3 regions of the Bradyrhizobium sp. CCBAU 11361 genome follow, and region 2 is predicted to be linked to each of the others. Evidence: predicted binding sites of a transcription regulator. Region 2 holds the regulator's gene; each other region holds the start of a gene.
What was found. Region 2 encodes PhoB, which activates phosphate uptake and scavenging genes when phosphate is short. Its sites were predicted from a motif close to TGTCATNNANCTGTCAT; they were not measured.
Positions count from the first base shown of each region.

Region 1: phnF (phosphonate metabolism transcriptional regulator PhnF) is a predicted target of PhoB. The motif match lies at 5,807-5,823, and genes of this name have one in related genera.
Region 3: XI08_RS38135 (acetoacetate decarboxylase) is a predicted target of PhoB. The motif match lies at 2,793-2,809, and genes of this name have one in related genera.

Region 1 covers NZ_LBJZ01000200.1:85,743-93,549, reverse strand. The annotation lists gene XI08_RS43990 (DUF3313 domain-containing protein) at 1-238, shown strand, start outside; gene XI08_RS43985 (DUF2147 domain-containing protein) at 273-842, shown strand; gene XI08_RS43980 (hypothetical protein) at 846-1,157, opposite strand; gene irr (Fur family transcriptional regulator Irr) at 1,340-1,822, shown strand; gene XI08_RS43970 (winged helix-turn-helix domain-containing tetratricopeptide repeat protein) at 1,842-3,392, opposite strand; gene mddA (methanethiol S-methyltransferase) at 3,527-4,315, shown strand; gene XI08_RS43960 (GFA family protein) at 4,566-4,988, shown strand; gene phnF (phosphonate metabolism transcriptional regulator PhnF) at 5,041-5,772, opposite strand; gene phnG (phosphonate C-P lyase system protein PhnG) at 5,931-6,344, shown strand; gene phnH (phosphonate C-P lyase system protein PhnH) at 6,349-6,957, shown strand; gene XI08_RS43940 (carbon-phosphorus lyase complex subunit PhnI) at 6,961-7,807, shown strand, end outside.
Region 2 covers NZ_LBJZ01000200.1:217,099-224,905, forward strand. The annotation lists gene XI08_RS44580 (Hsp33 family molecular chaperone) at 1-67, opposite strand, end outside; gene argF (ornithine carbamoyltransferase) at 320-1,243, opposite strand; gene XI08_RS44590 (aspartate aminotransferase family protein) at 1,243-2,451, opposite strand; gene XI08_RS44595 (GcrA family cell cycle regulator) at 2,907-3,416, shown strand; gene phoB (phosphate regulon transcriptional regulator PhoB) at 3,641-4,348, opposite strand; gene phoU (phosphate signaling complex protein PhoU) at 4,371-5,087, opposite strand; gene pstB (phosphate ABC transporter ATP-binding protein PstB) at 5,099-5,920, opposite strand; gene pstA (phosphate ABC transporter permease PstA) at 5,917-6,762, opposite strand; gene pstC (phosphate ABC transporter permease subunit PstC) at 6,767-7,756, opposite strand.
Region 3 covers NZ_LBJZ01000197.1:775-8,581, forward strand. The annotation lists partial or broken gene XI08_RS38125 (carbohydrate porin) at 1-700, opposite strand, end outside; gene XI08_RS38130 (transporter) at 711-1,727, opposite strand; gene XI08_RS38135 (acetoacetate decarboxylase) at 1,841-2,623, opposite strand; gene XI08_RS38140 (patatin-like phospholipase family protein) at 2,850-4,025, shown strand; gene XI08_RS38145 (hypothetical protein) at 4,526-5,602, shown strand; gene XI08_RS38150 (hypothetical protein) at 5,720-6,265, opposite strand; gene XI08_RS38155 (glutathione S-transferase family protein) at 6,629-7,270, shown strand; gene XI08_RS38160 (TadE/TadG family type IV pilus assembly protein) at 7,370-7,807, opposite strand, start outside.

The sequences.
Region 1 (7,807 bases), 130 kb from region 2:
CTTCGCCGGTGCCGTTTACAACGGTGTGCAGGCCGCGCGCGACGGCGAGGGGACGATGACCGGCTCGGTCGTCTATGGCGTCGAGATCTTCGATGCCGCCACCTCGCGCCTGCTCTCTGCCTACGTCACCAAGCAATACCCTGCTGCCTACGACATCAAGGCCAGCGTCGGCGCGCTCGCAGCCGCCACCGCCGGCCTCGACAAGGGCGCCGACGCGCTGATGGCGCAACTGAACTGACGCGGCAACCCGCGCAAAGAAAGAGGCATCGCAGATGAACTTTTTTCTCCGCTTCGTGCTGCGCGTCGCGATCACCGTCGCGATGATGATCATCGGCGGCCGCGCCGGCGCTGCCGCGCCCACCGATCCCAGCGGCACCTGGCTGGTCGAGGACGGTCGCGCCCGTATCCGGCTCGAACGCTGCGGTCCGTCGCGCGAGCGCATCTGCGGCTTCATCGTCTGGATGAAGGAGCCGGCCGACAAGCGCGGCCAGCCCTACCGCGACAAGGAAAATCCCGATGCGGACAAGCGCGCCCGCCCGCTGCTCGGCCACCAGCTCATCATGGGCCTGCAGGCGACACCCGAGGGACGGTTTGCCGGCGACATCTACAATGCGGAGGATGGCAAGTTTTATTCGGTCTCGCTGTGGCGCGAATCTCCCGACCGCCTCAAGCTCAAGGGCTGCCTGATCAGGTTCCTGTGCCAGACCCAGACCTGGCAGCAGACCCTCGATGTGCTGCCCGGCCAGCTCGTCGGCCTGACCGGCGATCTCAACGGCCCACGCGCCGACAAGGAATGGGCGGCCGTGCCGGCCCCGAAGCCGATGCAGGCGAAGGCGAAGTAGCCTTCAGGGCGTTCGCAGCGCCCGCCGCAATTCGTCGAGCGCGTCTGCGAGTTGCTCGCGATGCGCGATGTCGTCCTTGGGGAGAGCGGCGACGCTGCTTGCGAGCTCACGCAGGATGCCCGCAAGCAGGCCGAAATTGATGTGCAGATGCACCGATTTGCGTTCGTCGGCCGCCCCCGGATGTTGCAGCACCAGCGCGACGCCGCTGCCGTCGAGACGTGCCTCGAACCGCGATGAATGCTCGAAGGTGCCGACATAGAACTTGTCGGGATATTCGAGCGCGACCTCTGCCTTGTCGGGAACCGGCCTGGACATCTGAACCTCGTCGATACCCCTGCATGATGACCGGGAATAAACCGGGCCGCCTTGCGATAGGTCAGATGCGACCGCTTCCGGATTTGATCCGGATCAAAGCCAAGCCGCCGCTTCTGCGATCGAATGGCAACTGGCCGGACGCCGCGTTGCGTGCCCTGGTTCTTTCAGCCGTGAGACGATCGATGGACATGCAGGCCACGAATATCCCCGCGGGCGACGACGCCGGAACGGACGTCGTCGGACCGGAGCCGGATGAGGGCGTGCAGCGCTGTCTGCAATTGCTTGTCGATGCGGGCCTCCGGCCAACGCGCCAGCGCCTGGCGCTCGGCCAGTTGCTGTTCCTGCGTGGCCATCGCCACGTGACCGCCGAGGGGCTCTATGAAGAGGCGCTGGCGGCGAACGCGTACCTGTCGCTCGCGACCGTCTACAATACGCTGAACCAGTTCACCGAAGCCGGCCTGGTGCGCCGGATCGCCGCCGACGGCATCAAGTCGTTCTTCGATACCGACACATCCGTGCATCCGCACTTCTACCTCGAAGGCGAGGATGTGCTGGTCGACGTCGCCGATGGCCTCGCCTTCACCAGGATTCCCGAGGCGCTTCCCGGCCACGAGATCGCGCGGCTCGACGTCATCGTCCATCTGCGCCGGAAGAGCGTGGTGTAAAGCCGGGCCTGACGATTTCCTACTGCAACCCCGCCCGCCGGAATCCCTCCAGATAGTGTTCGCGATCGGCGTCGCTGGCCCATGGCAGTTGCGTCGCGATCCAGTGCAGCGAGATGCCCGGCTGGGTGCGGCGGAGTTCGCCCAGCGCCGTCTCCGCAAGCACCCCGTCGCCGCTCATGCCGGCGGACACGGCGAGCACGCGATAGGCGCCGGTGAGGTCGCCGCGATGGCGGATCGCCTCGCGCGCAAGTGCGATGGCCTCGTCATAGCGCCGCTCGGTGAAGCGCGCATAGCCGGCGATACCGTGATAGATCGCCAGCGACGGGTCGCGCGGTGAGAGCCGGATCGCCCTCTGCGCCGCCTCGAACGAGTCCTTCGACCGCCCGGCATAGGACAGTGCCAGTGCGTAATAGCCCTGCGCCATCGAGAAGTTCGGATTGAGCGCGAGCGCCTGCTCGAACTCGGACAGTGCGTCCGTAAGCCTGCGCGTCGAGAAGTAGACGCTGCCGAGCCCGGCATGCGCCCAGGCATCCTCATGATCGCAGCGCACCGCGGCCAGCGCGGCGGCTTCCGCTATTGGCGCCACCCTCGCCAGCTCGGCCCAGCCGAGATGCGCGCCGAACATGTGGTTCGCTGCGAGCAACGACAGCGCCTGGCCGTAATTCGGATCGATCCCGATCGCGCGCTCGAGCAGCGCCTGTGCGGCCTCGTGATCCTGCCGCGTCACGCGCCAGTAATGCGATAGCGCGCGCATCAACAGATCCCAGGCGTCGAGGCTCGCGGGCGGCTTGCGACGGCTGCGAAAATCCTCCGCCGCGTGGATCCGCGGCTCGATTGCGGCGACGATCGCGTTGGTGATCTCGTCCTGCACGGCGAAGACGTCGACGAGCTCGCGGTCATAGCGCTCCGCCCAGAGATGGCTGCCCGATGTCGCGTCGTTGAGCTGTGCGGTGATGCGCACCCGGTTGTTCGCCTTGCGCACGCTGCCTTCGACGATGTAGCGGACGCCGAGCTCCTCGGCGATCTGCCTGATGTGGACCGCGCGTCCCTTGTAGGTGAAGGACGAGTTGCGGGCGATCACCATGAACCAGCGCTGCTTCGACAGCGCGGTGAGGATGTCCTCGCTGATCCCGTCGCCGAAATAGTCCTGTGCGGGATCGCCGCTCATGTTCTCGAAGGCGAGCACCGCGATCGCCGGGCGGTCCGCCGCGGTGCGCGGCCGGGCAGGGACGGGCTCGGCGGGAGCAGGCGCCGCTGCCAACTCTTCCCGGACCTCGCCGATGAAACGAAAGCCCTTGCGCGGGATCGTCTTGATCAGCCGTTGTGCGGCGCCGTCGTCGCCGAGCGCCTTGCGCGCGGCGTTGATCCGGCTGTTCAGGGCGGAATCCGAGACGATGCGGTCGCTCCAGATCTGGCTGATCAGGTCATCCTTGCTGACCACTCGCGCCCGTTGCGCGACGAGGTAAAGCAGCAGATCGAACACCTGGGGCTGCAATGGCACGGCCACCCCGGCGCAGGTCAGTTCGCGCAGGTCGCCGTCGAGCACGTTGTTTTCAAAGCAAAATCGCACGTTTCTGTCGTCTCAAGCAAAAATCAAAGTCGTCTCAGGCGAAAATCAACCGTCCGCGAAAGTCTTGGGCATACCGATGCGGCATGGTGCAGCGACCAATGAAGTGCCGGCGTTTTGGCACAACGGAGCTTTCCATGTCCCAAATTGATCACCAGGTTCATTCAATCGGCCCGGAGGTTGCGGGCTCACGCATTTTCAAGTTCATCGCCTTTCTGTACGGAATTGCGGCATATCTCGTGTTTTTCGTCACCATTCTCTACGCTATCGGCTTCGTGATGGGGCTGGCGGTGCCGAAGACCATCGACACCGGAGCCGAAGCGCCCGTCGTTCGCGCGGTCATCATCAATCTGCTGCTGATGTCGCTGTTCGCGGTTCAACACAGCGTGATGGCGCGCCAGCAATTCAAGGCGTGGTGGACGCAATTCGTCCCCAAGCCGGTCGAGCGATCGACTTACGTGCTGTTCGCGAGCCTGTCACTGCTCCTCCTGTTCTGGCAGTGGCGTCCGCTGCCTGCGGTCATATGGGAGGTCGAGAATCCCGATCTTGCCGTGGCGCTGGTCACGCTGTCCTTCGCGGGTTGGATATTGGTGTTCACCTCGACCTTCATCATCAATCATTTCGAACTGTTCGGCCTGCACCAGGTGACCAACCATCTTGTCGGCAAGGAACCGGCGCCGCCGCGTTTCAAGACGCCGCTGCTCTACAAATTCGTCCGTCATCCGATCTATCTCGGCTTCATCATGGCGTTCTGGGCGGCACCGGTCATGACCGCGGGCCATCTGCTGTTCGCGGCCGTGACCACGCTCTACATCTTCGTTGGCATCGCGCTGGAGGAGCGCGACCTCGTCGATCTCTTCGGCGACGAATACCGGCAGTACAAACAACGCGTGTCGATGCTTATTCCCTGGCGCCGGTCAGTTTAATCGTCGCGCCTTTCCGCCGCGTCCGCCGAAAGGAGGACGCGCGACGGAGCTGAGGCGTGTATCTCGCCGGACACCAGCCTTCAACGACCCTCGGGGTGATTCCCCCTCACTCCGATGTGACCAGCGCGAGCGAAGCTCGTCGCGTCCAGCGCGAGCGAACCTCGTCACGACCCCGCATCCGCCTTCGCCGAGATCTCGGTGAAGCGGAGCGGGGAGAGGATTTCCAACCTTCATCAACGGAGACGACCAAATGAAACATGTCGGACACTGCTTCTGCGGCGCGGTCACGGTCGAGGTCACGGGTGCGCCAGAGGCGATGGGCTATTGCCATTGCGGCTCCTGCCGGTCCTGGTCCGGCGGGCCGGTGAATGCCTTCAGCCTGTGGAAGCCCGATGCCGTGCGCATCACCGAAGGCGCGCAGCACGTCGAGACCTTCGCCAAGACGCCGCTCAGCCAGCGCAAATATTGCAGGAAGTGCGGCGGCCATCTCATGACCAATCACCCGCCGCTCGGCCTGACCGACGTCTTCACCGCCACCCTCCCCACCCTGGCGTTCACGCCCGGCGTCCACGTCAACTACGCCGAGACGGTGCTGCCGATGCGCGACGGCCTGCCCAAGCTGAAGGATTTTCCCGCCGAGTTCGGCGGCAGCGGCGAGATGATGCAGGAGTAGGAGGCCGCTGCTCTTCCTCGTCTCTCGTGGGAGACGGGAAGAGGGCTGCATCTCAGCCGTTCTCGACCAGAAACTCCACCCGCTCGGCGGCGAAGCGCGAATGCTTCGTCACCAGCGGCTTGCCATCGAGATCGTGGTCGGTGGCGTCGACCACGAGGATCGGCCGTCCCAGCGGCAGATCGAGCCGTGCAGCGTCGGTCGCATCGACGATGCCGGCGGTGATCCGGGTCGCGCCGCGGCGATAGTCGCGGACACCGAAGTGCTCGAGCAGTTTCGTCATCGAGCGCGTTGCTGCAAACACGCTGCCCGCATCCGGAAACAACTCCGCCGACAGCCATGTCGTGGAGACGCAGATCGGCGTGCGGTCGGCGAGGCGGATCGCCTCGATCCGCACCAGCGGCGCGCCGACCTTCAAGCCCAGCTCGCGCGCCAGCTCACGCGTCGCGACGTCGTCGGCCGCCTCGATCAACTGCCCGCGCGGCTCACGGCCGCCGGCGCCGACGATCTCGGAGAAGCGCGTGCGCGAGCGCAGCGGATAGGCGATGCGCTGCGCCTCGACATAGGTTCCGCTGCCGCGCTCGGCGCGCACCAGGCCGCGCTCGGCAAGGGCTGCCAGCGCCCGCCGCACGGTGTGGCGGTTGACGCGATAGGTCTCGGCGATCTCCATCTCGCCCGGCAGCTTGTCGCCGGCGGCAAAGCGGCCGTCGGCGATGCCACGCTCGATGCCGTCGGCAACGAGGCGCCATAGCGCGACGCCCGTGGAGGCGGTGTCCTGCATGCTCATATCGCCGGTCAGCCTAGCCCGAAAATCACACGCTTGTCACGAAACAGTCATGGCGCTTCCGTATGAAGTTGTCTACTATCATAGACAACTTGGATTCGGCAAGTTCGGTGGATCGGGTGACGCAGCAGACCAATCAGCAAGCCCAGCGCAAGGCCGCGATGGCCGTGCTGGAGCACGCGGAGGCGGGCGAGATCGCCGCTCGCCTCCGCGCTTTCGCCCTTCCGGCCCACCAGGATCTGCGCATGCCGGAAAACGGCCTCGTCATGCTGCGCGGCCGGGTCGGCGGCGACGGCGCCCCGTTCAATCTCGGCGAAGCCACGGTGTCGCGCGCCGCGGTGCGGCTTGCGAGCGGGGAGGTCGGCTTCGGCTACACGCTCGGACGCAACGGCGAGAAGGCGCGCCTGATCGCGCTGTGCGATGCGCTGGTGCAGTCGCGTGATTTTGGCGGGCTGGTGGAGCGGGACGTTATCGCACCGTTGCGCGAGCAGCTTACGATCCGGCGCAAGCAGGCGGCGGCCGAGACCGCCGCGACGAAGGTTGATTTCTACACCATGGTGCGCGGTGAGGGGTGAGATCATGACCACAATTGCGGAACTGCCGCCGGGGTTCGCCGACAAGGTGCTGTCGGCGCAATCGACCTTTCGCTCGGTCATGGACGCGATGGCGCGGCCGGGCTCGGTCCAGCGCATCGTGCCGATGGCGGGAACACCCGGGCCGATGATGCGCGGCGTCGCCGCGATCGCGCTGACGCTGTTCGATCACGATACGCCGCTCTGGCTCGATGCGCGGATGGCGGAGAGTTCCGCCGTCGTGAAATGGCTCAAGTTCCACACCGGCGCGCCGGTCATCCAGGATTCCTCGATCGCAAGCTTTGCCTTGATCGGCGACGGCGCCTTGCTGCCGGCGCTCGAGCGCTTCGCGCTCGGCACCAGCGAATATCCGGATCGGTCGACCACATTGATCCTCCAGGTCGATCGCCTTGACGCAGGGCAGGGCTTCGAGCTGCGCGGCCCCGGCATCGACGGCGTCGCGACGCTCCGGGCCTCGATCAAGCCCGCCGACCTGTTCGAGCGTCTGCGTGTCAACGAGACGCTGTTTCCGCGCGGCATCGACGTGGTGCTGGTCGCGGATGACGCCGTGGTCGCGATCCCCCGCACCACGCGTGTCGTGAGTAAGGAAAGCTGAAGCATGTATGTCGCAGTCAAAGGCGGCGAACGCGCCATCGAGAACGCCCATCGCCTGCTCGCCAACGCGCGGCGCGGCGACCAGAGCGTGCCGGAAGTCACGCTCGACCAGATCTCGGAGCAGCTTGGTCTGGCCGTGGACCGCGTCATGAGCGAGGGCTCACTTTATGATCGCGAACTCGCGGCGCTTGCGATCAAGCAGGCGCGCGGCGATCTGATCGAGGCGATCTTCCTGGTCCGCGCCTTCCGCGCCACGCTGCCGCGCTTCGGCGCCAGCGAGCCGGTCGACACCGGCGCCATGCGGGTGCAGCGGCGGGTGTCCTCGACCTTCAAGGACATTCCCGGTGGTCAGATCCTCGGGCCGACCTTCGACTATACGCATCGCCTGCTCGATCCCTCGCTCGCGGAGGGTTTTGTGCCCGAAGCGCCCGCGACGGCCGAGGCCTCGACCGCGCCGACGCCGCGCGTGACCGATATCCTGGGCCGCGACGGGTTGATCGAATCCTCGCCGCAGGCCGAGGACGGCGCCAGCGTCGGCGATCTCACCCGCGAGCCGCTGAACTTCCCGGCGGATCGCGACCTGCGCCTGCAAAATCTCGCACGCGGCGACGAAGGCTTCCTGCTGGCGATGGGCTATTCCACCCAGCGCGGCTACGGCCGCAACCACCCCTTCGCCGGCGAGATCCGCTTCGGCGAGGTCGAGGTCGAATTCTCCGCCGAGGACGTCGGCTTCGCCGTGCCGCTCGGCTCGATCGAGCTCACCGAGTGCCAGATGGTCAACCAGTTCAAGGGTTCTGCGACGGAAGCGCCGTGCTTCACCAGCGGCTACGGCCTCGCCTTCGGCCAGAGCG
Region 2 (7,807 bases):
GAACTGCTGATGGTGCGCGAACCGGGCCTTCAGGCCCGGTTTTCATGTCAGGGGATTGGGAAACCATGGCCGTCTATCTGGGGTCGGTGGGTGGAAAATGGAAGGGGTTGCGGCTGCATCCGGCAATGCAGAATGGACGTATGCAAGCACGGCAAACTCAGTGTCGTCCTGGCGAATGCCAGGACCCATAACCCCAAGCAGGAGTTGTCGCGCGAGATGACAATTGCCGATCTTCGCCAAACAAAAGCCGGTGGTAATGGGTCCTGGCTTTCGCCAGGACGACAGTTGTATGCGAGGCGGCCGCCGGGCCGCGCCGCCGTTACTTCACCGCGTCGAAGCACCAGGCCAGAATGCCCTTCTGCGCGTGCAGGCGGTTTTCGGCCTCGTCGAACACGACCGATTGCGGGCCGTCGATCACCTCGTCGGTGACCTCCTCGCCGCGATGGGCGGGCAGGCAGTGCATGAACAGCGCGTCGGGCTTGGCCAGCGACATCAGCTTGGCATTGACCTGGTAGGGCTTGAGCACGTTGTGGCGGTGCTCGCCCTCCTTGTCGCCCATCGACACCCAGGTGTCGGTGACGACGCAATCGGCGCCGCGCACGGCGGCTTCCGGATCGGTGCCGAGCATGATCGGCGCGCCTGACGTCTTGATCCAGTCGCGCATCGCCTTCTTCGGCGCGAGCTCCGGAGGCGTTGCGACGTTGAGCTGAAACTTGAAGCGCTCGGCGGCATGCGCCCAGGACGCCAGCACGTTGTTGTCGTCGCCGGTCCAGGCCACCGTCCGGCCCTCGATCGGGCCGCGGTGCTCCTGGTAGGTCAGGAGGTCGGCCATCACCTGGCAGGGATGCGAGCGCCGGGTCAGGCCGTTGATGACGGGCACGGTCGCGTTGGCCGCAAGCTCCAGCAGCGCGTCGTGGTTGAGGATGCGGATCATGATGGCGTCGACATAGCGCGACAGCACGCGCGCGGTGTCGGCGATGGTCTCGCCGCGGCCGAGCTGCATCTCGGCGCCGGTGAGCATGATGGGCTCGCCGCCGAGCTGGCGCATGGCGACGTCGAACGACACCCGCGTGCGGGTCGAGGGGCGCTCGAAGATCATCGCCAGCGTCTTGCCTTCGAGCGGCCTCACCGGCTGATGCGCCTTCTGCTTCGCCTTCATGGCGGAGGAGGCGTCGAGCATGCTCTTGAGCTCCGACAACGGGAGCTCGTTGATATCGAGGAAGTGCTTCGGCGACTTGCTCATCAGCTTGCCGCCCGCTTGGTCTGACTGGACGAGATCGCGGCGCAGGCGCGCTCGAGCCGCCCGACGCTGTCCTCGATCTCGGCTTCGGTGACGATCAGGGGCGGCAGGAAACGCACGACATTGTCGCCGGCGCCGACCGTGAGCAGTTTTTCATTGCGCAGCGCCGCGCCGAGATCGCCTGAGGGCACCACGGCCTTGATGCCGATCAGAAGGCCTTCGCCGCGCACTTCGCTGACGACATCAGGATAACGGTCGATCACGGAAGCGAGCTTCTGCTTGAGCAGCAGCGACATCTTCTGCACGTGGTCGAAGAAGCCGGGCTTGAGCATGACGTCGAGCACGGCGTTCGCCGCCGCGACCGCGAGCGGATTGCCGCCGAAGGTCGAGCCGTGCGAGCCGGGACCCATGCCGGCCGCCGCATCCGCGGTCGCCAGGATCGCGCCGATCGGGAAGCCGCCGCCGAGCGCCTTGGCCAGCGACATCACGTCAGGTGTGACGCCGGTGCGGCGATGCGCGAAGAGATCGCCGGTGCGGCCCATGCCGGTCTGCACCTCGTCGAAGGCGAGCAGCAAGCCCTTCTCATCGCAGAGTTGGCGCAATGCCTTGAGGAACGCAGGCGTTGCGGAACGTACGCCGCCCTCGCCCTGGATCGGCTCGATCAGGATGCCGGCGGTCTGCGGACCGATCGCTTTCTTGACGGCCTCGATGTCGCCATGCGGCACCTGATCGAAGCCATCCATCGGCGGACCAAAACCTTCGAGATATTTTGCGGATCCCGTTGCAGCCAGCGTCGCCAGCGTGCGGCCGTGGAAGGCGCCTTCGAAGGTGATGATGCGGTAGCGATCCGGATGCCCCTTGGAGAAGTGGTGATGGCGGACCAGCTTGATCACACCTTCCAGCGCCTCGGCGCCGGAATTGCAGAAGAACACGAAGTCCCCAAAGCTCTCATTGCACAGGCGCGTAGCGAGCTTCTCGCCATCCGGGCTCTGAAAAAGGTTCGACATGTGCCAGAGTTTCGTCGCCTGCTCCTGCAGCGCCTTGACCAGCGCAGGATGGGCGTGGCCGAGCGCGTTCACCGCGACGCCGGACGTAAAATCGAGATAGCGATCGCCATTGGTCGCAATCAGCCAGCAGCCTTCGCCGCGCTCGAAACCGAGGTCGGACCTGGCGAAAACGGGAAGCAAATGCGGCGCTGCGCTGCTAGTCATGACGGTCACTTGATGTTGCGGACGGTGTGAGCGTGCATTGCGCAACGCACCATTGACCGGCCCGGAAAACGAAACGTGCCGCCTTTTAAGGGCGGCACGTGACACTATCTTATGCTTGGTGAAACCGGTGTCAATGCCGCCCGAAAGCCTCGCGAAACGCTGAATCCGTAGTCTTGCGGTGCCAAATTTGCCGGATTTTGGCCACGGAACATGTGGAAGCGAGTCGGCTGACTCTTGCGCGTGAGTCACGCCATATTGTAGCGTTTGGCTTGTCAGATACGACATCTCGTGCAGCAGTTCTGATCCTCTAAGTCCTCATGTACCGGCGTAAACGTTCGGGCGCATCTGGTGTGCCCGGCGAGCCTTAAGGGATTCTGACGGCACGGGTTTTTCGAGGCTTAGGCATTCGCCGCGAGGCGCCAGGATGGCAGCCGCACGGCGAGGGAAAGGGTGCAATGACGGTTTTGACCTGGTCCGACGATCGCGTCGAGCAGTTGAAAAAGCTCTGGGAGGCCGGATTATCGGCCAGCCAGATCGCAGCCGAGCTCGGCAATGTGACCCGTAATGCCGTGATCGGCAAGGTGCACAGGCTCGGCCTGTCCGGCCGCGCCAAGAGCCCGTCATCGGCGGCTCCGCGGCCGCGCAAGGCGCGCCCCGCGCAGCACATGATGCGGGTGAGCCGCCCCATTGCGCGCGGCAACACCGCGCTGGCGCAGGCCTTCGAGGTCGAGGTGGAGGCCGAACCGGTCACCTACGACAACGTGGTGCCGATGAGCCAGCGGCTGTCGCTGCTGGAGCTGAACGAGGCGACCTGCCACTGGCCGGTCGGCGATCCCTCGAGCGCGGATTTCTTCTTCTGCGGCGGCAAGGCGCTGTCGGGCCTGCCCTACTGCGCCCAGCACTCGCGCGTGGCGTATCAGCCGGCCGCGGATCGCCGGCGCGCACCGGCCAAGCCCTCGCGGTGAGTTTAAGCCCGCGCTGCTAGTGTCGCGCGATGACGGCTCAAAATACTCCGTGCCGTCCCGGCGAAGGCCGGGACCCATACCGCGAGGTCTATCGACTCGTCCGCGGTGCCAATTCCGAACAACTCGTCTTCGCCAAACCACTTCCTGTGGTTATGGGTCCCGGCCTTCGCCGGGACGACCACTGAGTTTGCGGTCGCACTCAGCCCTAAAACATCCGCACAGGCTTACGTCTGCTCCGCCTTCGCAAAGCGATCATCCAGCGCGTAGCCGGCGCCGCGGACGGTGCGGATCGGGTCCTGCTCGCGGCCGAGATTGAGCAGCTTGCGCAGGCGGCCGATATGGACGTCGACGGTTCGCTCGTCGATGTAGATGTCGCGGCCCCAGACGCTGTCGAGCAGCTGCTCGCGCGAGAACACGCGGCCGGGATGCTCCAGGAAGAACTCCAGCAGGCGATATTCGGTCGGGCCGAGGTCGATCGGCCGGCCCGAGCGCGCCACGCGGCGCTTGTCGCGATCGAGCTCGATGTCGCCATAGGCGAGCACGGTGGCGAGCCGCTCGGGGCTGGCGCGCCGCAGCAGGCCCTTCACGCGCGCCAGCAGCTCCGGCACCGAGAACGGCTTGACGATGTAATCGTCCGCGCCGGTCGCAAGACCCCGCACCCGCTCGCTCTCCTCACCGCGCGCGGTGAGCATGATGATCGGCAGCTGCTTGGTCTCGGGCCGGGTCCGTAGCCGCCGGCACAGCTCGATGCCCGACAGTCCCGGCAGCATCCAGTCGAGCACGATCAGATCGGGGATATGTTCCTTGAGGCGGGTGTCGGCGTCGTCGCCGCGCATCACCGTCTCGACGTCATAGCCGTCGCCTTCGAGGTTGTAGCGGAGAAGCTCGGTGAGAGCTTCCTCGTCCTCAACCACCATAATGCGTGCGCCCATGGTGTCGTCGCTCCTTGCGTCTTCAGGTATTCGGGACCGTCGTGGCGAAGGTCGTCATGTCGCCCTTCGGCCGCTTGTCGGTGATCGCCTGGCCCTCGATCATGTAGAACACGGTCTCGGCGATGTTGGTGGCGTGGTCGCCGATCCGCTCGATGTTCTTGGCGCAGAACATCAGATGGATGCAGAACGAGATGTTGCGCGGATCCTCCATCATGTAGGTGAGGAGCTCGCGGAACAACGAGGTGCAGATGGCGTCGACTTCCTCGTCGCCCTTCCACACCGCCATCGCCGCCGGCAGATCGTGCGCGGCATAGGCGTCCAGCACCGACTTGACCTGCTGCTGCACGAGGTCGGTCATGTGCTCGAGGCCGCGGAACAGCTTGAGCGGATGGAAATCCGTCTCCAGCGCCGCGACGCGCTTGCCCATGTTCTTGGCGAGGTCGCCGATGCGCTCGAGATCGGTCGCAACGCGCATGGCGCCGACGATCTCGCGCAGATCGACCGCCATCGGCTGGCGGCGGGCGATGGTGAGCACGGCGCGCTCCTCGATGCGCTTCTGCAGCGCGTCGAGCTCGGTGTCGGTGGCGACCACGCGCTGGCCGAGCGCGACGTCACGGCGGATCAGCGCGTCGACGGAATCGACGATCATGCGCTCGGCAATCCCGCCCATCTCGGCGACGAGCCGGGTGAGCTCCTGGAGGTCGGTGTCGAAGGCCTTTGCGGTATGTTCAGAACCCATGTCCCGTCTCCTCAGCCGAACCGGCCGGTGATGTAATCCTGCGTGCGCCGGTCGCTCGGCGACGTGAAGATCTTGCTGGTGTCGTCGAACTCGATCAGCTCGCCGAGATACATGAAGGCGGTCTTGTCGGAGACGCGCGCCGCCTGCTGCATGTTGTGGGTGACGATCGCGATCGTGTAGTTCTCGGACAGTTCCTGGATCAGCTCCTCGACCTTGGCGGTCGAGATCGGGTCGAGCGCCGAGCAGGGCTCGTCGAACAGGATCACCTCGGGCCGCACCGCGACGGTGCGGGCGATGCAGAGGCGCTGCTGCTGGCCGCCGGAGAGCGACAGGCCGGAGGCGTTGAGCTTGTCCTTGACCTCGTTCCATAGCGCGCCGCCGCGCAGCGCCTTCTCGACGCGGTCGTCCATCTCGGACTTCGAGATCTTCTCGTAGAGGCGGATGCCGAAGGCGATGTTCTCGTAGATCGTCATCGGGAACGGCGTCGGCTTCTGGAACACCATGCCGACGCGGGCGCGCAGCAGATTGAGGTCGAGCTTGCCGTCGAGGATGTTGGTCTGGTCGAGCATGAGCTGGCCGGTGGCGCGCTGGCCCGGGTAGAGGTCGTACATCCGGTTGAAGATGCGCAGCAGGGTCGACTTGCCGCAGCCCGACGGGCCGATGAACGCCGTGACGCGGTTGGCGCCGAGCGTCAGGTTGATGTTCTTCAGCGCGTGGTGCTCGCCGTAATAGAAGTTGAGGTTGCGCACCGTCACCTTGGCCGGGGCCTCGGGCAACACCGGCGCCTGGGGCAAACCACCAGCCGCGCTCATCGATACGGAAAGCTCACTCATTTTGCGGTCCTCTCGGCGCCAAGGATGCGCGCGCCAATGTTCAGGGCAAGCACGGTAATCGTGATCAGCAGCGCGCCGCTCCAGGCCAGCTGCTTCCAATAGGCGTAGGGGCTCTGGACGAAGTTGTTGATGGTGACAGGCAGGTTCGCCATCGTCTTGTTCAGGCCGAGGCTGAAGAACTGGTTCGACAGCGCGGTGAAGAGCAGCGGCGCGGTCTCGCCGGCGACGCGGGCGGTTGCGAGCAGCACGCCGGTGATGAGGCCGGAGCGGGCGGCGCGGTAGGCGATCCGCTTGATCACCAGCGAGCGCGGCAGGCCGAGGGCGGACGCCGCCTCGCGCAGCGCGTTCGGCACCAGCAGCAGCATGTCCTCGGTCGTGCGCAGCACCACCGGGATGACGATGACGGCGAGCGCGAGGCTGCCTGCGATCGCCGAGAAGCCGCGCATCGGCACCACCACCGCGCCGTAGATGAACAGGCCGATGATGATCGAGGGCGCCGAGAGCAGGATGTCGTTGATGAAGCGGATCACCGAGGTCAGCTTGTCGTTGCGGCCGTACTCGGCGAGATAGGTGCCGGCGAACAGGCCGAGCGGCGCGCCGATGCCGACGCCGAGCACGGTCATGATAATCGAACCGACGATGGCGTTGCGCAGGCCGCCTTCAGTCGAGCCCGGAGGCGGCGTGTCCGCCACGAAAATCTCAAGGTTCAGACCGGCGATGCCGTTGTAAAGCAGTGTGATCAGGATCAGCGCAAGCCAGGTGACGCCGAAGGCGGCGGCGGCCATGCAGAGTCCGCGGATGACGAAGTCCTTGCGGCGGCGGCGTGAATAGATCGGGTTCATGGCGTCAGTTCCCCGCCTTCTTTTCCAGCCGCATCAGCATCAGCCGTGCCGCTGCGAGCACGAAGAAGGTCAGCACGAACAGCAGGAGGCCGAGCAGGATCAGGCCGGACTGATGCAAGCCGTCACTCTCGGCGAACTCGGATGCGATCGCCGCCGAGATCGTGGTGCCCGGGGCGAAGATCGAGGAGGAGATGCGGAACGAGTTGCCGATGATGAACGTCACCGCCATGGTCTCGCCGAGCGCGCGACCCAGCGCCAGCATGACGCCGCCAATGACGCCGACGCGGGTGTAGGGGATCACCACGCTGCGCACGACTTCCCAGGTGGTGCAGCCGACGCCGTAGGCGGCCTCCTTCAGCACCGGCGGCACCGTCTTGAACACGTCGACCGAGATCGAGGTGATGAAGGGCAGCACCATGATGGCGAGGATCAGCGCGGCGTTGAACAGGCTGAGATAGGACGGGGGCCCCGCGAAGATCGCGCCCAAGACGGGGACGCCGTCGAAGATCTTGATCATGAAGGGCTGGAAGGTGTTGGCCAGGAACGGGCCCAGCACGAAGAAGCCCCACATGCCGTAGATGATCGAGGGAATGCCGGCGAGCAGCTCGATCGCCATCCCGATTGGGCGGCGCAGCCATTGCGGACAGAGCTCGGTGAGGAAGATCGCAATGCCGAGGCCAACGGGAATGGCGATCAGCATCGCGATGAAGGAGGTGACGAGCGTACCGTACATCGGCCCGAGCGCGCCGAGCACGGGCGGATCCGCCGACGGCGCCCAGCGCTGCGTCCATAGGAACGACAGGCCATATTCCTTGATCGCCGGGAAAGCGCCGACGATCAGCGAAATGATGATGCCGCCGAGGATCAGCAGCACCGAGATCGCGGAGAGCCGCGTGATCCAGTAGAAGGTGACGTCGCCGAGCTTGAACGCGCTCAAGGCCTTGGCGCGATCATACGGTCCGGCGTCGTCGATTATATCGCTCTGAACGGCCATCTCTGCCACGCCGATCCCCTGTACCCGTTATATACGCTTGCTGTCGGTCTT
Region 3 (7,807 bases), on a different contig from region 2:
TCTGCGGATCGGCCTCGCCCGGCCCGGACGGATCGCCGTTGAACACCGCGCCATAGGCGGTGATCTGGTCCGTCAGCGCGGCCTTGACGCGAATGCCGGGCACCGCGATCGGCGGTGCCGGGCCGCCGGCCGGAAGGTTGCTCGCCTTGATCGCCGGCCAGCCGAAGGTGCCGTTGATGAAGAGGTCGTCGGTCTGGCTGTCGAAGAACTCGACATCTGCGGCCTGCTGGCCGGCCCTGATGTTCAGCCTGTCGCCAAAGAAGCTCTGCTCGAAATAGGCGTTGTAGAGCCGCCGGTCCGGCAGCGCCTCGATCTCGCTGATGGTTGCGAGGTTCTGCAGGTAGTTGCGCGAGAGCCCGCGGCCGTAGATCACGAAGGCGTTGGCGTAGAAGCGTCCCCCCGTCCAGCCGACCAGCTTGTCCAGATCGGCATCGACCGAGAGATCGAGGCGACCGAAATGGATGGCGCCGCGCGCAACGCCGCCCGAGACGTTGCCGATGTTGTCGGCGATATAGGTGGCGCCGAAATTCAGGCCCTTGTTGGCGAGCCCGTCATGCCATTCGTTGAACCATTTTGGCGCCAGCCATTCGGCCGCGCTTTCGTCCTTGGCGCCGGCGAACGCGCTCGTGCTGGCCAAGGCGCACACCAGCGCAATTGCAGCCACGCTTCGCAGCGGAGATCTGTCGGCAGTGCCGTTCACGGCTGGTGCGCTACTTGAAAATGCCCGTGCGCCGCATGAACAAATAGGCGGCACCGACCGACGAGGCCATCAGCACCGCCGCCCAGAGAAATCCGCTTTCGACGTCGGTGAGCGGCAGGCCCTTGGTGTTCATGCCGAAGATGCCGGTGATCAGCGTCGGCGGCAGCAGCAGCGAGGTCACGATGGAGAGCGTGTGGAGGTGGCGGTTGCTCTCCTCCTCGTTCTTGAAGCGCAGCTCCTCCTCGAGCAGGCGGCTGCGCTCGCGCAGCTCGACGATGTCGTGATCGAGGCCATCGAGCCGCTGCGCCAGCTTGCCAGCGTGGATCCGCAAGCCCGGCGACAGGTGATCGGTGTTCTTCTGGTCGAGCCGGTGAAACAGCACGCGCAGGCCGGTGAGCTGACGATGCAGCCTGACGCAGGTGCGGCGCAACCGGCCGAGGGTGCGGCGCATCTCCGGCCTCGCCTCGTCGGCGAGGATGCGCTCCTCGATGCCGTCGATCTCCTGCCCGAGCTTGTCGGCCATCCTGTCGAGCGTGTCGGCAACCTCGTCGACGATCTTTTCCAGGAGGTGGGCGACGTTGTCGACGCGGTAGCCGCCTTCGAGCACCCGGCGCGTCGCATCCGCCGAGCACAGCGCCTGATGGCGGCCGCTGACCAGCAGGTGCTCGGTCATGGCGAAGCGCAGGAACGCGGTCTCTTCCGTCGGACTGTCGATGTCGCGCACGAGGTCGGAGAACACGCCGTAGACGCAGTGGTCGATGACATGGAGCTGCTGGAACGTGTCGTTCGACAGCAGCAGTTCGCGCGCAAGCGGCGGCAGCGTTGATGCCGCAATCCACGGCCGCGCCCGCGCGTCGGTCAGATTGAAATGCAGCCAGAGCCGGCCGTCATGGCTGAACTCGATCGGCCGGTCGATCGGCAGCGCCTCGGCGCTGCCGTCGCTGTGCAGGCGGAACGCCCAGACCAGGCCCGGAATGGCAGGCTCAGACCCCGATATCGCGCTGACAAGCTTTGCCGGCTCAGCCATGATCGCCCCAACCGTCAACACATGCCCCGTCTCCTGAAGATGGCTGACGGCATCTTCCGGACCCACGCGGGTACTCAATTACGCCTCTGTTACAGTTTGATGATGGCGCCGCCCTATTCCGCGGCCAGCCCCGTCGCGGCCGCCGCCTCGGCCTCCCTGATGTAGTCGTGCACGACGCGGCCGAACGGCAGCGTCAGATCGGCGATGTAGTGATGCGCGCCGACGACGCGGCGAACCGGGAAATCGGCAACCGGCGCATTGACGTGCGGCACAAGGTGAAGACGTCCGGGCCCCATCCAGGAGCCCTTCGGCACGATATCGGTGAGGTTGATCGCGACGAGCTGGCAGACTTCGAGACGGCCATCGACGCCCGGGATCATCTTCAGATTCACTTGCGTCTTCGACAGCGTGGCGCGGGTGAGATCGCCGTTGCCGGCCATGCTCTCGTGCTTGTAGCCCATCGTGCCCATGGCGACGAGCTGGCCGGCATATTCCAGCGTCCCCGTCAGCGTGTCCTTGACGATCTCGAGTTTGGGATGGGCGTATTTCTTGGGAAAGCCCCAGATCTCGCGGCCCGCGGCGATCGGCGGATCGTCGTCGAGATACATCTGCGAGACGAAGTTGACCTCCTCGCCATGCAGGCGCGCCGGGATGACGAGCCCGGACTCGGTGTAGCTGCCGAAGCCGGAGGAGTCCGGCATCCTGATCCATTCGTAATGCACGATCGGCTGGTCGATCGGCTCCAGCGGCTCGGGCAGGCCCGCACGGATCAGGTCCGGATCGGTCTCGTAGGTGATGACGAGGAATTCGCGGTCGACGAAGCGATAGGGACCGGCCGGGTAACTCGGTCCCGCGGCCGGCATGGACGGAAGTCTCAGCACATCTTCCCTGCGCATCGCTGGTCTCCTCATGTCTGTGATGCCTGCCCGGCAGCGTCGGGCGGCGACCCAGATTGCTAGCGGCCGTCATTGACCGCGATGTGAAGGATTTCCGTCAGGCGCGCGACCCGCGCGCCATTCTCGTTGCGATTGACCTGCATGCAGACGATGCATCGGGCGCCACTCTTGTCATCACGCCGTCACCGCAGGACGCAATCGTTCGGCGAAGGCAGGAGGCATCGCCATGGACGCCCGCACGTCGCAACCGACTTATCAGACCCATCAGCCTCCCGTGCGGGGCTGGCGTCCCGAGCGCTGCGATCGCGTCGCACTGGTGCTGCAAGGCGGCGGCGCGCTCGGCGCCTACCAGGCCGGCGTCTATCAGGCGCTGCACGAGGCCGGCATCGAGCCGGACTGGGTCTGCGGCGTATCGATCGGCGCGATCAACTCCGCCATCATCGCCGGCAACCGGCCGGAGAAGCGGCTCGATGCGCTGCGCGTCTTCTGGGAGCGCATCACCAACCGCAAGGTCTGGCACTATACCCCGGATGGCGACGTCTTCCGCCAGTGGCGCAACCTCACCAGCGCGTGGATGACGTCAGCCATGGGCCAGCCCGGCTTCTTCACCCCGCACCAGGTCAATCCCTGGTTCAGCCCGATCGGCGCCAGGACGGCGACGAGCTATTACGACACGACGCCGCTGCGCGAGAGCCTGCGCGAGCTCGTCGACTTCGATCTCATCAACGAGAAGAAGGTCCGCTTCGCCGTCGGCGCGGTGAATGTGCTCTCCGGCAACTTCATCTATTTCGACAACGCCCATGACGAGATCGGGCCGGAGCACATCATGGCCTCCGGCGCCCTGCCCCCGGCGCTGCCGATGGTGCGGATCGGCACCGATCATTTCTGGGACGGCGGCATCGTCTCCAACACCCCGCTCCAGCATCTGCTCGACCAGGAGGACGCGCTCAATTCGCTGGTGTTCCAGGTCGACCTGTTCAGCGCCCGCGGCGTGCTGCCGCGCTCGATCCAGGACGTGATGGCCCGCCACAAGGACATCATGTATTCCTCGCGCACGCGCCACAACACCGACGTCTATCGCCGCACGCACAATCTCAAGGTCGTGCTCTACAAGGCCCTGGCGAAGCTGCCGGAAGAGCAACTCTCCGACGAGGAGCGCAATCTCAAGGCCAGCCTCTGCCATATGCCCGAGATCGCGATCCTGCACTTGATCTACCAGCAGAAGGCTTATGAGGGCGACGCCAAGGACCACGAATTCTCGGGCACCTCGATGCGCGAGCACTGGGCAAGCGGCTTCGAGGACACCAAGCGCACGCTGAAGCGGCGCGACTGGATCAAGATGCCCGAGCAAGGCATGGGGCTGGTGGTGCACGACGTGCACCGGGAGACGGAGAGCGCGTAGCGCGGCGACGCTCGCGGCAAGCCTTCCGCAAAAACACTCGAAAACAACCCCACGCAATGTAGCCGATGGCCGGCGGCAGATGCCTCCTGCATCTGCAAAACCATTTGGCACGTTGGGCAAAACAGCGGCATCACGCCATCCTGCCGCAACCGTACGATGCTCAATGAAGGATGCTTCGCAGGGTATCGGCTGACCACGCAATCCCCTGCACGAGAGTCAACTCGGCTGCACCACATTGCGACGCGAACGGACGCGTCGCGGCTTGCCTTCGTAGCTGACACGAACTCTTCTGCCGAGGTCGGCGTCTCTCCCTCCTCGACCGCCCGACGTGCATGAAGATGTCAGCGCCGATATCCTTCAATCGGATGACGGCGTCGGATCGTGACTTTGATAATGAGTCACCACTGAGCGGCCATGAATTTAGCAGCGACAGGTTCCGCCTCACCAACAGCGAGTGACGAGACGATTTCGCCTGGTCTCGATTGCGAGGAGAGATAGAGATGGCGGTTAGAGCTAGTGTCGAAGATGAACGCTTCTATAAAAAGATAGAGAAATCCCTCGATACCACCGCTAGCTTCTGGACCTTCGCGTCCGAGGGACTGAAGACTTACGACAAATATCGGCGAAGCCCGGCCTCTGGGCCGCTCGCCAGGGCGCAAGCGCTCTTGCACGAGTATAACGAGAGCCCGGTGAAACCCGGCACTCTGTCGAAAGTTCTCGCCAAGGCGGACAAAGCCAAGAAGTACTACGAATACGTCCGCAGAGTAGAGGATGCAGTTGACGAGACGAAGCGAGACGGCGCGCTTCTTAAGCTCGGCATCAAGATCTCCATGGACCTCGCCAAGAAATGGCTCGGCGCATCGCTGACGACGCATCCCTACTATGCCTACCACAAGGTCATGCTCGACGCTCTGGCTGACGCACTCAACGCAGCCCACAACAGCAGATCCACCGTCGACGCCTATCGGCGCGCGGTATCCGCCGCAACCTCGACGGCCGTTGCGAAAGAGTTCAAGCGGCTGGAAGGCAGAAAGGTCGAGATCGTCGCGGCACATGTGGAGTTCACGGACAGGATAGGCGTGGCCGCCGACATCGCGCGCGGCTTGATAGACCAGAAGCTAGCTGAAAGAAAAATCCAACAATATGGCGGAACGGCTCGTATTGCCGCAGCCGTCGCCGATCTCCAGGCGTGGCGCGCGATGTGGGCCGGTCTCGCTTGCGAGTCGATGAAGCTCGTTATCATGGCAGGCACCGAGCTCAACGTTGCCGCCGCAGCGACGCACGAGATGCGACAAACGATGGCCAAGCTCATGGGCGGTGGCACCACGAGTGTGCTAGCCGGTCGTGGCGCCATCAACGCCATCGAATGGGAAAAGTACGATCAGATAGTCAACAGACGGACGCCAGATCGGGCGGCGATGGACCCGGTCGCATTTGCACAGTCCAATCATGGCCGGGCCCTTGCCTGGACCACGGCCCTTGCAGAAATGTGCGATTTCGTCACAAGCGACGAGGTCTACTTCCCTAGCAAATTCAATACTCAGCTCGAGCGACTGAACAAAGTTCTGTACGTCTGATAAGCCTGTCTTTGTCAACGGTTGGGGTGGGCGAAGGCGAGCCGCCAATGGTCTGGCGGCCCGCCGAGGTCTCGTTCCTGCTTCCGTCACATATCGAGATTGATGTCGGCGTTTCCCTCAACTCGTCGTGCCGCGCGGGTTGACGACCGTATACCCCCGCAAGGAACGCGCGTGCATTCTTGTTGCGTGTCCGCCCGAGTTGGCGTCATACGCCATCCAGATGTCTCCCCCGAGGTGCTGCTCCAGGACGAACACGTGGCCGCGTCGTGCCGCCACCATTCCCGGCGCTGGCGATGTACGCGGAAAACGCAGCCAGTTGGCCGCGAGATTCAATTCCGGCACCATACGACCGAACACGCGCAGGGCCGCGCCGCAACCGCAGAAGGACGAAGGACAACCGGCCGGTCGACCGCCGACGATCCGATCGCCGGGGGCATTCATCGTCGCAACGGCGCTGCCAGCGGCGACCATTGTGAGTTGTCTTGAATTGGGCGCCTGTGATGAGTACCTGGAAACGCGCTCGCGCCGCGTTTGCGAATGCGAGAAGTCGCAGGGCATGATGACATTGCATTCCGGCGCGCGATCAATGCGGTAGGGTCGTGCTTCCGAAGCAATAGAGCTGACGGCAACTAAAAAACACGCAAAAAGAACTGGCTTGAACATTGCAGGACTCCGAGTTGAAGGGTCCTGCCCCGGAAGACGAGCAACTGATAACAGTTTGGCTGAAATGGGCCTAAAGAGCGGCCGAAAATGGCTGCATTTGCGGGCCGCTCTCCTCAATCCCCCATAAGCCACACGTTGCGACCGAAATGATTAACTCGCAGAGTACGAACGTCCGCCTTCGACCCTTCCAGCGCTCGCGACAAGCGACCAGCTTCGCGTTGCGCCGGAAGCGGGAGGTCGCGACCGCCTGCGACGCCGAAGGCGTTGCGCAGGAGTCTTCGACGAGCCTTGTACATATCGTGTCAGAGTGGAAATCTCGCTCCCGCGAATTTAGGCACTCAAGCCGGCGTAAGGACGCTCATTATGCTCACTGTCTATGGCGAAGGTCGTGGATTCCGTGTCGTTTGGCTGCTCGAGGAATTGGGAGTGGCTTATCGGCTGCGCCCGGTCGATCTGCGCGCTGTCGAGCATGATCCCGATTTTCTTGCGATCAACCCCGCCGGCTTTATCCCGGCGCTACAGGACGGCGAGATGATCATGGTCGAATCGATCGCGATCCTTGAGTACCTGCTTGCCCGCCACGGTCCGAGCCCGCTCGCCGTCGCCCCGGATGATCCCGCTTTCGGCGCCTATCTGCAATTCCTCCATTTGGGAGAGGCTGGGCTCGCTGTACCAATGAACGCCGTCTTCGTCGGTCGCGCACTCGCGCCCGAAGCAGAGCGAAACGCCCGGGTCACAAACTGGGCACTGGAGACCTTTCATAGCCGGCTGGGATTGGTCATCCAGCGTCTCACAGATCGTCCATTTCTCGCCGGAGACCAGTTCACTGCTGCTGACATTTCAGTGAGCTACGCTCTCCTGCTTGGTCTGCGAACCAGCAACTATACCCCGGGTTCAGTCGAGCGTGCCTATCTCGCCCGCACGACGACACGCCCCGCCTACGCCCGGGCGATGGAAATCTGCCAAGCCACCAAAGCTTGGGCGGAGCGATCACCGACGTTGTAGAGCCAAGTCGTGAATCCATAGAAGGGATTCCCACGAGCGTGGTTTTTCGATTCAGGATTGCCCGCCTGCATCCCGGTTGACCGCCGCCGCTTCGCTCAGCTAGCAGGTCTTCTGCTGCAGATGCTGGACGCATGTGCACGTCGTCGTCATCGTCGGGGAATACTTCACGTCGTAATATGGAAAGCTCGACGTGGCCGGGCTGTTCGTCGAGCAGCGCGGGAACAGGTAGTAGCTGTCGGTCAGCTTGACGGTGCCGGCGATCGTATAGCCGAGGTTGGGCGTGTAGTCATAGGACACCTCGCTCAGGACGAGCGAGATGTTGGCGTTGTTGGGATTGCTCGGATTGGTCGCGGTGAACTGGGACAAGGTCATCTGCTGACCCACGGTTCTCGCCCCCGACGAGCTCGTCGACGTGCTCCATTGCACCGTCGCATTGCCGTTGCTGTCGGTCGAGACTCCAGAGACCGTGATCGTCATCAGGGAAGTGCTGCCGTTCTTGACGGCGTAAGGCGCCATGATTGCCGTCGCGGCGCCAAG